3 regions of the Mixta mediterraneensis genome follow, and region 1 is predicted to be linked to each of the others. Evidence: predicted binding sites of a transcription regulator. Region 1 holds the regulator's gene; each other region holds the start of a gene.
The links. Region 1 encodes PurR, which represses purine synthesis genes. Its sites were predicted from a motif close to CANGCAAACGTTTGCNTG; they were not measured.
Positions count from the first base shown of each region.

Region 2: the regulator PurR is predicted to act here: its motif matches at 1,715-1,732, upstream of QRY16_RS13440 (NCS2 family permease).
Region 3: the regulator PurR is predicted to act here: its motif matches at 1,701-1,718, upstream of rbsD (D-ribose pyranase).

Region 1 is NZ_JASUAZ010000010.1:111,130-114,413, reverse strand. Features, by position in the region: gene QRY16_RS09220 (C40 family peptidase) at 1-647, shown strand, start outside; gene cydH (cytochrome bd-I oxidase subunit CydH) at 728-817, opposite strand; gene purR (HTH-type transcriptional repressor PurR) at 1,106-2,131, shown strand; gene punR (DNA-binding transcriptional activator PunR) at 2,128-3,033, opposite strand; gene punC (purine nucleoside transporter PunC) at 3,141-3,284, shown strand, end outside.
Region 2 is NZ_JASUAZ010000021.1:43,211-46,494, reverse strand. Features, by position in the region: gene soxS (superoxide response transcriptional regulator SoxS) at 1-105, opposite strand, end outside; gene soxR (redox-sensitive transcriptional activator SoxR) at 269-754, shown strand; gene QRY16_RS13445 (glutathione S-transferase family protein) at 794-1,459, shown strand; gene QRY16_RS13440 (NCS2 family permease) at 1,830-3,179, shown strand.
Region 3 is NZ_JASUAZ010000032.1:30,139-33,422, forward strand. Features, by position in the region: gene kup (low affinity potassium transporter Kup) at 1-733, shown strand, start outside; gene QRY16_RS16095 (YgiW/YdeI family stress tolerance OB fold protein) at 1,152-1,547, shown strand; gene rbsD (D-ribose pyranase) at 1,731-2,150, shown strand; gene rbsA (ribose ABC transporter ATP-binding protein RbsA) at 2,158-3,284, shown strand, end outside.

The DNA of each region.
Region 1 (3,284 bases):
AAGACGAGCGGCGCAAGCGTCGTCCGGTGAAAAGTACCGTGAAGAAATCTCGCCAGGTTACCGTTCAGAAACTTAAACTGAAAAAAAAGCGAGCGGCCGTAGCCGCAGTTAACGCCGCCACTCAAAAAAATACGCATAAACTTTCCAGCAAGCGTCACGGTCAATCTCGATCAACGAAAATCGTGAATGAAATTAATGACATCAGCACCCTCAGAATGAGCAAATCTCACCGTCAGCGTTATCAAAAAGCGCGCGCAACCGCGATGGCGAAATTAATGGGACAGCTGGGTAAACCGTATCAATGGGGTGGCGTATCGCCGCATACCGGCTTTGATTGCAGCGGCTTAGTCTGGTACGCCTACAAAGATTTACTGAAGTTCAAAATTCCCCGTACCGCGAACGAAATGTATCATCTGCGTGATGCAGCACCGGTTAAGCGCGAATTGCTGGAGAAAGGTGATCTGGTCTTTTTCCGTATTAACGGACGCGGCACCGCCGATCACGTTGGCGTCTATTTAGGCAACGGTAAATTTATTCAGTCGCCGCGCACCGGCAAAGACATACAGATTAGCGCATTGGGTGAAGATTACTGGCAGCGGCACTATATTGGTGCGCGTCGTATGATGACGCCAAAAACCATTCGCTGAGGTATTTGCCTTCGCAGGCAGAAGAAGCCGGATGACAGAGTGGCCCTCCCAGGCAGACGCTCCGTTATCCGGCTTTTGTATTAGTGCAGAATGGCGGTAAAGCTAAATGCCAGAATCATTAGCAGCGCTGCGCCGCTCGTCATCAACGCCAGTTTTATATCGGTACTCATCACCTCTCCTTAGCCACACAGATTGTAGGGATACTGCATTTTCCCATAAGGTCCGGTAAAAATCTCGTTTTATCCGCTCAGCCTTGTTAGAATCCTGTTTTTGTTGCGCAACATGCGCAACATGCGCAACGTCGGTTCCGTTCACCGTCTTTTTTGGCATTTTTACCTATCCAGACGCCAGATCACAGGCAAAAAAATTGCATTTTGGTGGGCAAAAACCTCAGCCGACGCAATCGTTTAACATGATACTTATCAATAGGTTAAGATAAGTTCAGGAGTCTCTTTTTCATGGCAACAATTAAAGATGTGGCGAAACGAGCGGGAGTATCGACCACCACCGTCTCACACGTCATCAATAAAACGCGTTTTGTGGCAGAAGAAACGCGCAATACCGTCTGGCAAGCCATCAAGGAGCTGCACTATTCGCCAAGCGCTGTGGCGCGTAGTCTGAAAGTTAATCACACCAAAACGCTGGGATTGCTTGCGACTTCCAGCGAGGCGCCTTACTTCGCAGAAATTATTGAAGCCATTGAAAATCACTGTTTTGAGAAAGGTTACACCCTGATTTTAGGTAACGCACACAATGGCTTGCATAAGCAGCGTGCTTATTTATCAATGATGGCGCAAAAGCGCGTCGATGGTTTATTAGTGATGTGTTCCGAATATCCAGACGATCTGTTGAAGATGCTGGAAGAGAATCGAAATATTCCCATGGTGGTCATGGACTGGGGCGAATCACGCGCTGACTTTACCGATACCGTGTTGGATAACGCTTTCCAGGGCGGCTATCTTGCCGGGCGCTATTTGATTGAACGCGGCCATCGCGATATTGGAGCGATTCCCGGACAGTTAGAACGTAATACCGGCGGTGGGCGTCATGCAGGCTTCTTAAAAGCCCTTCAGGAAGCCAACATCCAACCGCGTGCTGAGTGGATAGTCCAGGGAGATTTTGAACCCGAATCAGGTTATCAGGCCATGCAGCAGATTCTCTCGCAAAAACAACGCCCGACAGCCGTATTTTGTGGCGGCGATATAATGGCGATGGGGGCCATTTGCGCAGCAGATGAAATGGGCCTGCGCGTACCGCAGGACATTTCCGTTATCGGCTATGACAACGTACGCAACGCGCGCTACTTCACCCCGGCGTTAACTACCGTACACCAACCCAAGGCGCAGCTAGGTGAAAAAGCGCTGGAAATGTTGTTGGATCGTATTACCAGCAAACGCGAAGAGTCACAAACCATTGAAGTCCATCCGACACTGATTGAACGCCGCTCGGTAGGCTACGGCCCTTTTCGCGATTATCGCCGTTAATTCTCGCTTAACCATTCCTGATTAAGTGTTTGCGCATCACCTAAATAGCTGAGCAACCAACCCAGCGCCGGTGATGCGCGATCTTCTGCCCAACTCACGCAGCACGGACTCTCTGGAAAAGCCATCGGTAGCGTTAGCTCGACAAGCTTACCGGCGTCAAGTAGTGGACGAGCCAGATGCCCTGGCACCATCGCTACACATAAACCTGCCAATACACAATCCAGCCCGGTTTGCCATTCCGGCACCACCACCCGACGCTGATTATCTAGCGTCCAGGTCATACGCCGCGGCAGCGCGCGCGACGTATCTTCCAGGACAAGTGACGGCCAGCTACGCAACGTATCATCATCCAGCTCACTGGCGAGCGTTAAAGGGTGATCGCGCTGAACCACGCAGCGCCAGTTAATTGCGCCCATATCCTGAAAGGCGAAACGTCCTCCCACGGGAATGGCCTGCGTAGCGCCAATCGCCACGTCGACGCGGCTATCTGCTAAGGCGTCCCATACCCCATTGAATACTTCATAACTGATGATCAGTTCCATATCGGGGAAATGGCGGTAAAAATCTTTCACCAGTTGTCGCGTTCGCTCAGGTTTTACAATGCAATCAATCGCAATGCTTAACTGGCCCCGCCAGCCATTTGCCAGCTGCTGACATTGACGCCGGGTCGCAAGCATTTTTTTGATAACACTTCGCCCTTCCCGGACAAAATGTTCACCGGCTGGCGTTAAAACCACTTCACGATGATGACGTTCGAATAACGGCACCGCCAGCCAGGTTTCAAGCTGGCGTACCGTATAGCTAATGGCAGAAGGTACACGATGTAGCTCTTGCGCAGCGGCGCTAAAACTCCTGCCCCGTGCTACCGCGTCCACGACTTCAAGCGCATATTCGGACCACATAATCTGCCTTCAAAAATTTTAACAGGTTAAGACAAATATTAGCGTTTCACAGCGTTTAATGCACCTTCTACACTCTGCCGCGTTCACTCTGCAAAAATGAGAATCAGATGTTATCAAATAAAGGATTTATCCCTTACCTCGCCTTACTCAGCATGCTGGGCTTTCTGGCAACCGATATGTACCTTCCCGCTTTCGGCGTGATGCAGCAAACCTTTGCTACCTCGCCTGGCATCATTAGCGCCAGTATGAGC
Region 2 (3,284 bases), on a different contig from region 1:
TTTCGAATAACCCGATTTTGCTGCCACTTCATCAATGGACAAACTCTTGTCCAGATTTTGGTCAATCCAGTGCGTCAGGGTATGAATTATCTCTTCTTGCATCATGGTCTCATCCTTCTGGTGATGATTTTCCCCGTCGTGCTTCATGTCTTATGCCAGTAAGCGCGCTGCTTTCCTGAAATATGAACGCGTTGGGGAGAATGATGGATTCGTTGTTCTGATGGGGAACGAGTATAATTCCTCAAGTTAACTTGAGGTAAAGAGCCAAATGAAAAAAGATCGCAACTACCCAAAACCGGTTTTAACGCCGGGCGAAGTGGCGCGACGCAGTGGCGTCGCCGTATCCGCACTGCATTTCTATGAAACTAAAGGGCTTATTTTCAGTACGCGCAACGGAGGTAATCAGCGACGTTACAGCCGCGATGTGCTGCGACGTGTGGCGATCATCAAGATTGCACAACGCATTGGCATTCCGCTGGCTACGGTGAGCGACAGCCTGGAACACATTCCCGCCAATAAACGCATGTCAACTCACGAATGGGATGCGCTGACCCAGCACTGGCGTGAGGAGCTGGATAAACGTATCGAAACCCTGACTCGCTTGCGCAACGATTTAGATGGCTGCATTGGCTGTGGCTGTCTTTCAATGCGTGATTGTCCGTTACGCAATCCCGGTGACCGTCTGGGGCAACAAGGCTCAGGTGCGGTATTGCTCGACCCTGAACAGGGAGACAAGCTGCCCGAGCCTGAGTGACGTCTATAATTGGCTGACACAACCTAACAGGGCATCACGATGATTACCGTTCACCACCTTGAACATTCGCGCTCGCATCGCGTGCTGTGGCTACTGGAAGAGCTGGAAGTGCCTTATCAAATCAAGCGCTACCAGCGCGAATCCACCCTGCTGGCACCTGACGCATTAAAAAAAGTTCATCCTTTGGGCAAATCGCCGGTAATCACCGACGGAAACCGGGTTATTGCTGAATCGGGCGCGATCCTTGAGTACCTTGAGGGTAAATATGACGCAGAATATCGGCTGAAACTTTCTGACGAAGAGGAGATGCTGCAGTCTCGTTACTGGTTGCATTATGCTGAAGGATCGCTGATGCCTCTGCTGGTGATGAAACTGATTTTTGGCCGACTCGGGCAGGCACCGGTGCCCTGGCTGCTTCGTCCGGTTGGTGGCGCGCTGGGGAAAGGCATACAAAAATCCTGGCTGGATAAACAGCTAAAACCGCATACGCAGATGATTGAACAACATCTTGCTACGCATCAATGGTTTGCTGGAAAACGTTTTAGTATCGCTGATATTCAAATGAGTTTTCCGCTGCTGGCGTTAAACCAGCGCGCCGGATTACAGCATATGCCCGCCACGCAAAAATGGCTGGAAACCGTGAAGCAGCGTGCCGCCTGGCAGCGCGCCATCCAGCAGGGTGGCGATATTAACCTGCCTGGCTGAATCTTTTTTTGCGTTGCGCGACAATCGTTTCACACCGTTGCGCAACGCCTCCTCATGATAAGAAAAGTCTATTACTTCAAAGGCCAGGCGTTGCGTAGAGTTTGTTGCGCAACGGAGCACAGACGCTGGCGAAGCTCCCCGGTGAAATATTTATCCTGAACAATGCCCATCAGGCAGTTGAAAATATGCCAGCAAACGCCGGATAATCGTTTGCCTTTTTATTTGCTCATCTTCGAATGGTCAATTATCTGCGGTAAGGTAAACGTTTGCCTTCCGTTTGCGACCTGTTGGCGCAAACACTTTACCCAGGGAATTCAGGGCAGCGGTCGCAGGGCGATCCACACAACAAAAAACTCTTTGAGGCTCAATTATGTCAAATGAATCACGCCCGGCCAGTGGAAAACTGGACGCCTGGTTCTCCATCTCTGCGCGTGGCAGCAGTGTACGTCAGGAAACTCTGGCGGGACTGACCACTTTTCTGGCCATGGTCTATTCGGTGATCGTTGTGCCCGGCATGTTAGGCAAAGCCGGTTTCTCACCAACAGCGGTATTTGTCGCCACCTGTCTGGTTGCCAGCTTCGGCTCAATTATTATGGGATTATGGGCTAACCTGCCGATGGCCATTGGCTGCGCGATTTCATTAACGGCTTTTACTGCGTTCAGCCTGGTGCTCGGTCAGCAGATCAGCGTGCCGGTGGCACTCGGTGCGGTATTCCTGATGGGGGTATTATTCACCCTGATCTCAGTTACCGGCATCCGTTCATGGATCCTGCGTAATTTGCCGATGGGCGTAGCACATGGCACTGGCGTGGGAATTGGTTTGTTTTTGCTGCTGATTGCAGCAGATGGTGTGGGCCTGGTGGTAAAAAACCCGGTAGCGGGTTTGCCGGTCGCGCTGGGTCATTTCGACTCATTTCCAGTCATCATGTCGCTGCTGGGGCTGGCAGCTATCATTGGGCTTGAAAAGCGCCGCGTACCGGGTGGCATTTTGCTGACTATCATCGCTATTTCGCTACTGGGTTTGATTTTCGATCCGGCGGTTACCTATCGGGGATTATTCGCCCTGCCGAGCCTGAAGGATGCCAATGGTCAGTCGCTGGTATTCAGTCTTGATATTATGGGCGCATTACAGCCGGTTGTGCTGCCAAGCGTACTGGCACTGGTGATGACGGCGGTATTTGACGCCACCGGCACAATCCGTGCGGTAGCAGGACAGGCGAACCTGTTGGATAAAAACGGGCAGATTATTAATGGCGGCCGCGCATTGACCACCGATTCGGTCACCAGCCTGTTTGCCGGTTTGGTGGGCGCATCGCCTGCCGCGGTATATATCGAATCGGCAGCAGGCACAGCCGCAGGGGGAAAGACCGGTCTGACGGCGATTGTGGTTGGCTTGCTGTTTATGGTGATTCTGTTTATGTCGCCGTTAGCCTACCTGGTGCCAGCCTACGCAACCGCCCCTGCGTTAATGTACGTTGGGCTGCTGATGCTGAGCAATGTCGCTAAAATCGACTTTAATGATTTTGTTGATGCGATGTCTGGGCTGCTGACCGCGGTCATGATCGTCATGACCTGCAATATCGTGACCGGTATTATGCTCGGCTTTGCGGCGCTGGTGGTAGGACGCATTTTTGCCGGTGAATGGCGCAAGCTGAATACAGGCACAGTGGTGATTGCCGTTGCCCTGGTTGCGTTTTACGCGGGAGGTTGGGCGATCTGACTATTCAGCCGGGCGTGCAGCCGCACGCCCAATATTTTCTATTTTTTTATCTTTTGTCGCACGCGAGGCAATCTCCTGGTCTCGCGTTTGTTTTACACTTTAGCG
Region 3 (3,284 bases), on a different contig from region 1:
GATTCTGTCTTGTACGGTGGCGATTAAAAACTGGCACTGGCAGAAGCTGATGGTTGGATTGATCCTGTTACTGATGCTGTGTATCGATATTCCGTTGTTTACCGCTAACCTGATTAAGATTTTCTCCGGCGGCTGGTTGCCGCTTTGTCTTGGACTGGTGATGTTTATCGTTATGACGACCTGGAAAAGCGAGCGTTTTCGTCTGCTGCGTCGTCTACATGAACATGGTAATTCATTAGAGGCGATGATTGTCTCGCTGGAGAAATCGCCACCGGTTCGTGTACCAGGCACGGCGGTGTATATGTCGCGTGCGCTGAACGTCATTCCATTTGCGATGTTGCATAATCTTAAGCACAACAAAGTGTTGCATGAACGCGTCGTGTTACTGACTTTGCGCACCGAAGATGCACCTTACGTGCATAACGTGCGTCGCGTGACCATCGAACAGCTGTCGCCGACCTTCTGGCGCGTGGTAGCAAGCTACGGCTGGCGCGAAACCCCGAATGTAGAAGAAGTGTTCCATCGCTGCGGGCTGGAAGGGCTGAATTGTCGCATGATGGAAACCTCATTCTTTATGTCGCACGAGTCGCTCATCATGGGTAAACGGCCCTGGTATCTGCGGTTACGCGGCAAGCTGTTCCTGGCGCTGCAACGCAATGCGTTGCGCGCGCCGGATCAGTTTGAGATACCACCGAACCGTGTCATTGAGCTAGGCACCCAGGTCGAGATTTAACCGGATTCGCCTGCACGCTGGACGCCTCGGACTCGCGCAAGGTGGCGCATAACCACCGCCTTGCCGCGGGTAAAAAAACAACCTGCCTGCCATACAATGGCGCGATGTGACGCACAAAAGGTAATCTCGTGCCGCAGCCGTTAAGGACTGATCCCGCTTCGCTGGTGATAAACCCATTAATGCTTCATCCCGGCTGGTTCAGCCCCGCTTTGCAGCCATCGCCGGTTACGTGATCGCCTTCAGTGAATAAAACATTTATCGATTTTTCGCAGTTGGAAAGCGTTTTATACGAAGTACCGCGCAGCTTATAGCGCGGCTTTCATTAACTTCGCCTGTTTTTAATCGATACGATCCTGCTAAGAACCTTGTGCTTAACTGTATACATCAAAAAAACTGTTCATGGAAAAAAGGAAACTGTATGAAAAAACAAGCCGTACTATTAGCCGTTGTGATGCTGACATCTACCTCCGTTCTGGCTGCACAAAATGGCGGATTTGTTGATCCTGATGCCCCGGCCGCCCAGGTCAAAAAAGGTGGATTTAGCGCCGATCACACCAGTGTAGTGACTGTTAAGCAGGCTGAAGATATGAAGGATGACAGCTGGATCACCGTGCGCGGCCAGCTGGTAAAACAGCTTGGTGATGAAGATTACCAGTTCCGCGATCAAACCGGCACGATGAAGGTAGAAATCGACCACAAGCGTTGGGACGGGCAAACCATTTCGCCAAAAGACCATGTAGAGCTAACCGGCGAGCTGGATAAAGATTTCAACAGCATTGAGCTGGACGTTAAACACGTCAGGAAACTGCCTTAAAACCTGGATTCAGGGCCGCTTCGGCGGTCCAGTTTTTAATTTCAATCCTTCCCTAAAGCCAAATTCTCTCCTGCGGAAGCGAAACGTTTCGATAGCGATCACACTTCTTTTATCTGGTGATTGAGTTGCTTCTTACTTTTTATACACTGCCGCCAGCGAAACGTTTCGCTGTGGAGTGAATAGATGAAAAAAGGTCGCTTGTTAAACGCTGAACTCTCTCATGTGATTGCCCGTCTGGGACATACGGATACGCTCACGATCGCCGATGCTGGCTTGCCGATTCCGGCGGGGCCGCAGCGTGTCGATTTGGCGCTTACGCCGGGTATGCCCGATTTTATCCACGTGGTCAATGCTGTCACGCTTGAGATGCAGGTAGAAAGCGCCCTGATTGCAGAAGAGATTAAGCTGCACAATCCGCAGCTCCATAGTGCGCTGCTCGCCGTGCTCGAAGCCTTGCAACAGCACCAGGGGAATACCATCGCTGTACGTTACACCAGCCATGAACAGTTCAAACAATATACTCAGCGTAGTCAGGCGGTCATTCGCAGCGGAGAGCGTTCTCCGTATGCGAATGTCATCCTGAGCGCCGGTGTAACCTTCTGAGGGCGCTATGCAACCATTATTGCAACTCATTGGGATTGAAAAATCGTTTCCTGGCGTAAAAGCGTTAAAAGGTGCGTCGCTGGCGGTTTACCCTGGGCGCGTGATGGCGCTGGTAGGTGAAAACGGCGCGGGTAAATCTACCATGATGAAAGTGCTGACCGGCATCTACAGCCGCGATGCCGGATCGCTAAAGTGGCTCGGTGAAGAAACCACATTTAGCGGACCGAAAGCGTCGCAGGATGCAGGCATCGGTATCATTCATCAGGAACTGAATCTGATCCCTCAATTAAGCGTGGCGGAGAATATTTTTCTCGGCCGCGAATTTGTCAGCCGTTTTGGCCGCATTGACTGGAAACGTATGCATGCCGAAGCGGACGCGTTACTGAAACGGCTTAACCTGCGCTTTAACAGCCACAAGCTGGTGGGCGAGCTTTCCATTGGCGATCAGCAAATGGTGGAAATCGCCAGGGTGCTCAGTTTTGAGTCGCAGGTAATCATTATGGATGAGCCGACCGATGCGCTCACCGACACCGAAACCCTCTCGCTATTCAATGTGATTAACGAGCTGAAAGCGCAAGGCTGCGGCATCGTTTATATCTCGCACCGTATGAAAGAGATTTTCGAGATTTGCGATGACGTCACGGTATTTCGCGACGGCCAGTTCATTGCCGAACGTGCAGTCAACGATCTGACAGAAGAGAGCCTGATCGAGATGATGGTCGGACGCAAACTGGAAGATCAATATCCACGTCTTGAACAAGCGCCAGGCGATGTGCGTTTAAAAGTGGAAAATCTGTGCGGGCCGGGGGGGCATAACGTCAGTTTTACGCTGCACAAAGGCGAAATTCTTGGCGTGGCTGGATTAATGGGCGCTGGCCGCACCGAATTAATGAAAGTGCTGTACGGTGCTTTGCCACGTAGCAAAGGCAAAGTATGGCTGGATGCCTGCGAAGTGGTGACGCGCTCGCCACAGGACGGGCTGGCAAATGGCATCGTGTATATCTCTGAAGATCGTAAGCGTGACGGTTTAATTTTGGGCATGTCGGTAAAAGAGAACATGACGTTGACTGCGCTGCGCTATTTCAGTCGCGGCAGTGGCAGCCTGAAGCATGCCGAAGAAGCGTTAGCGGTAGA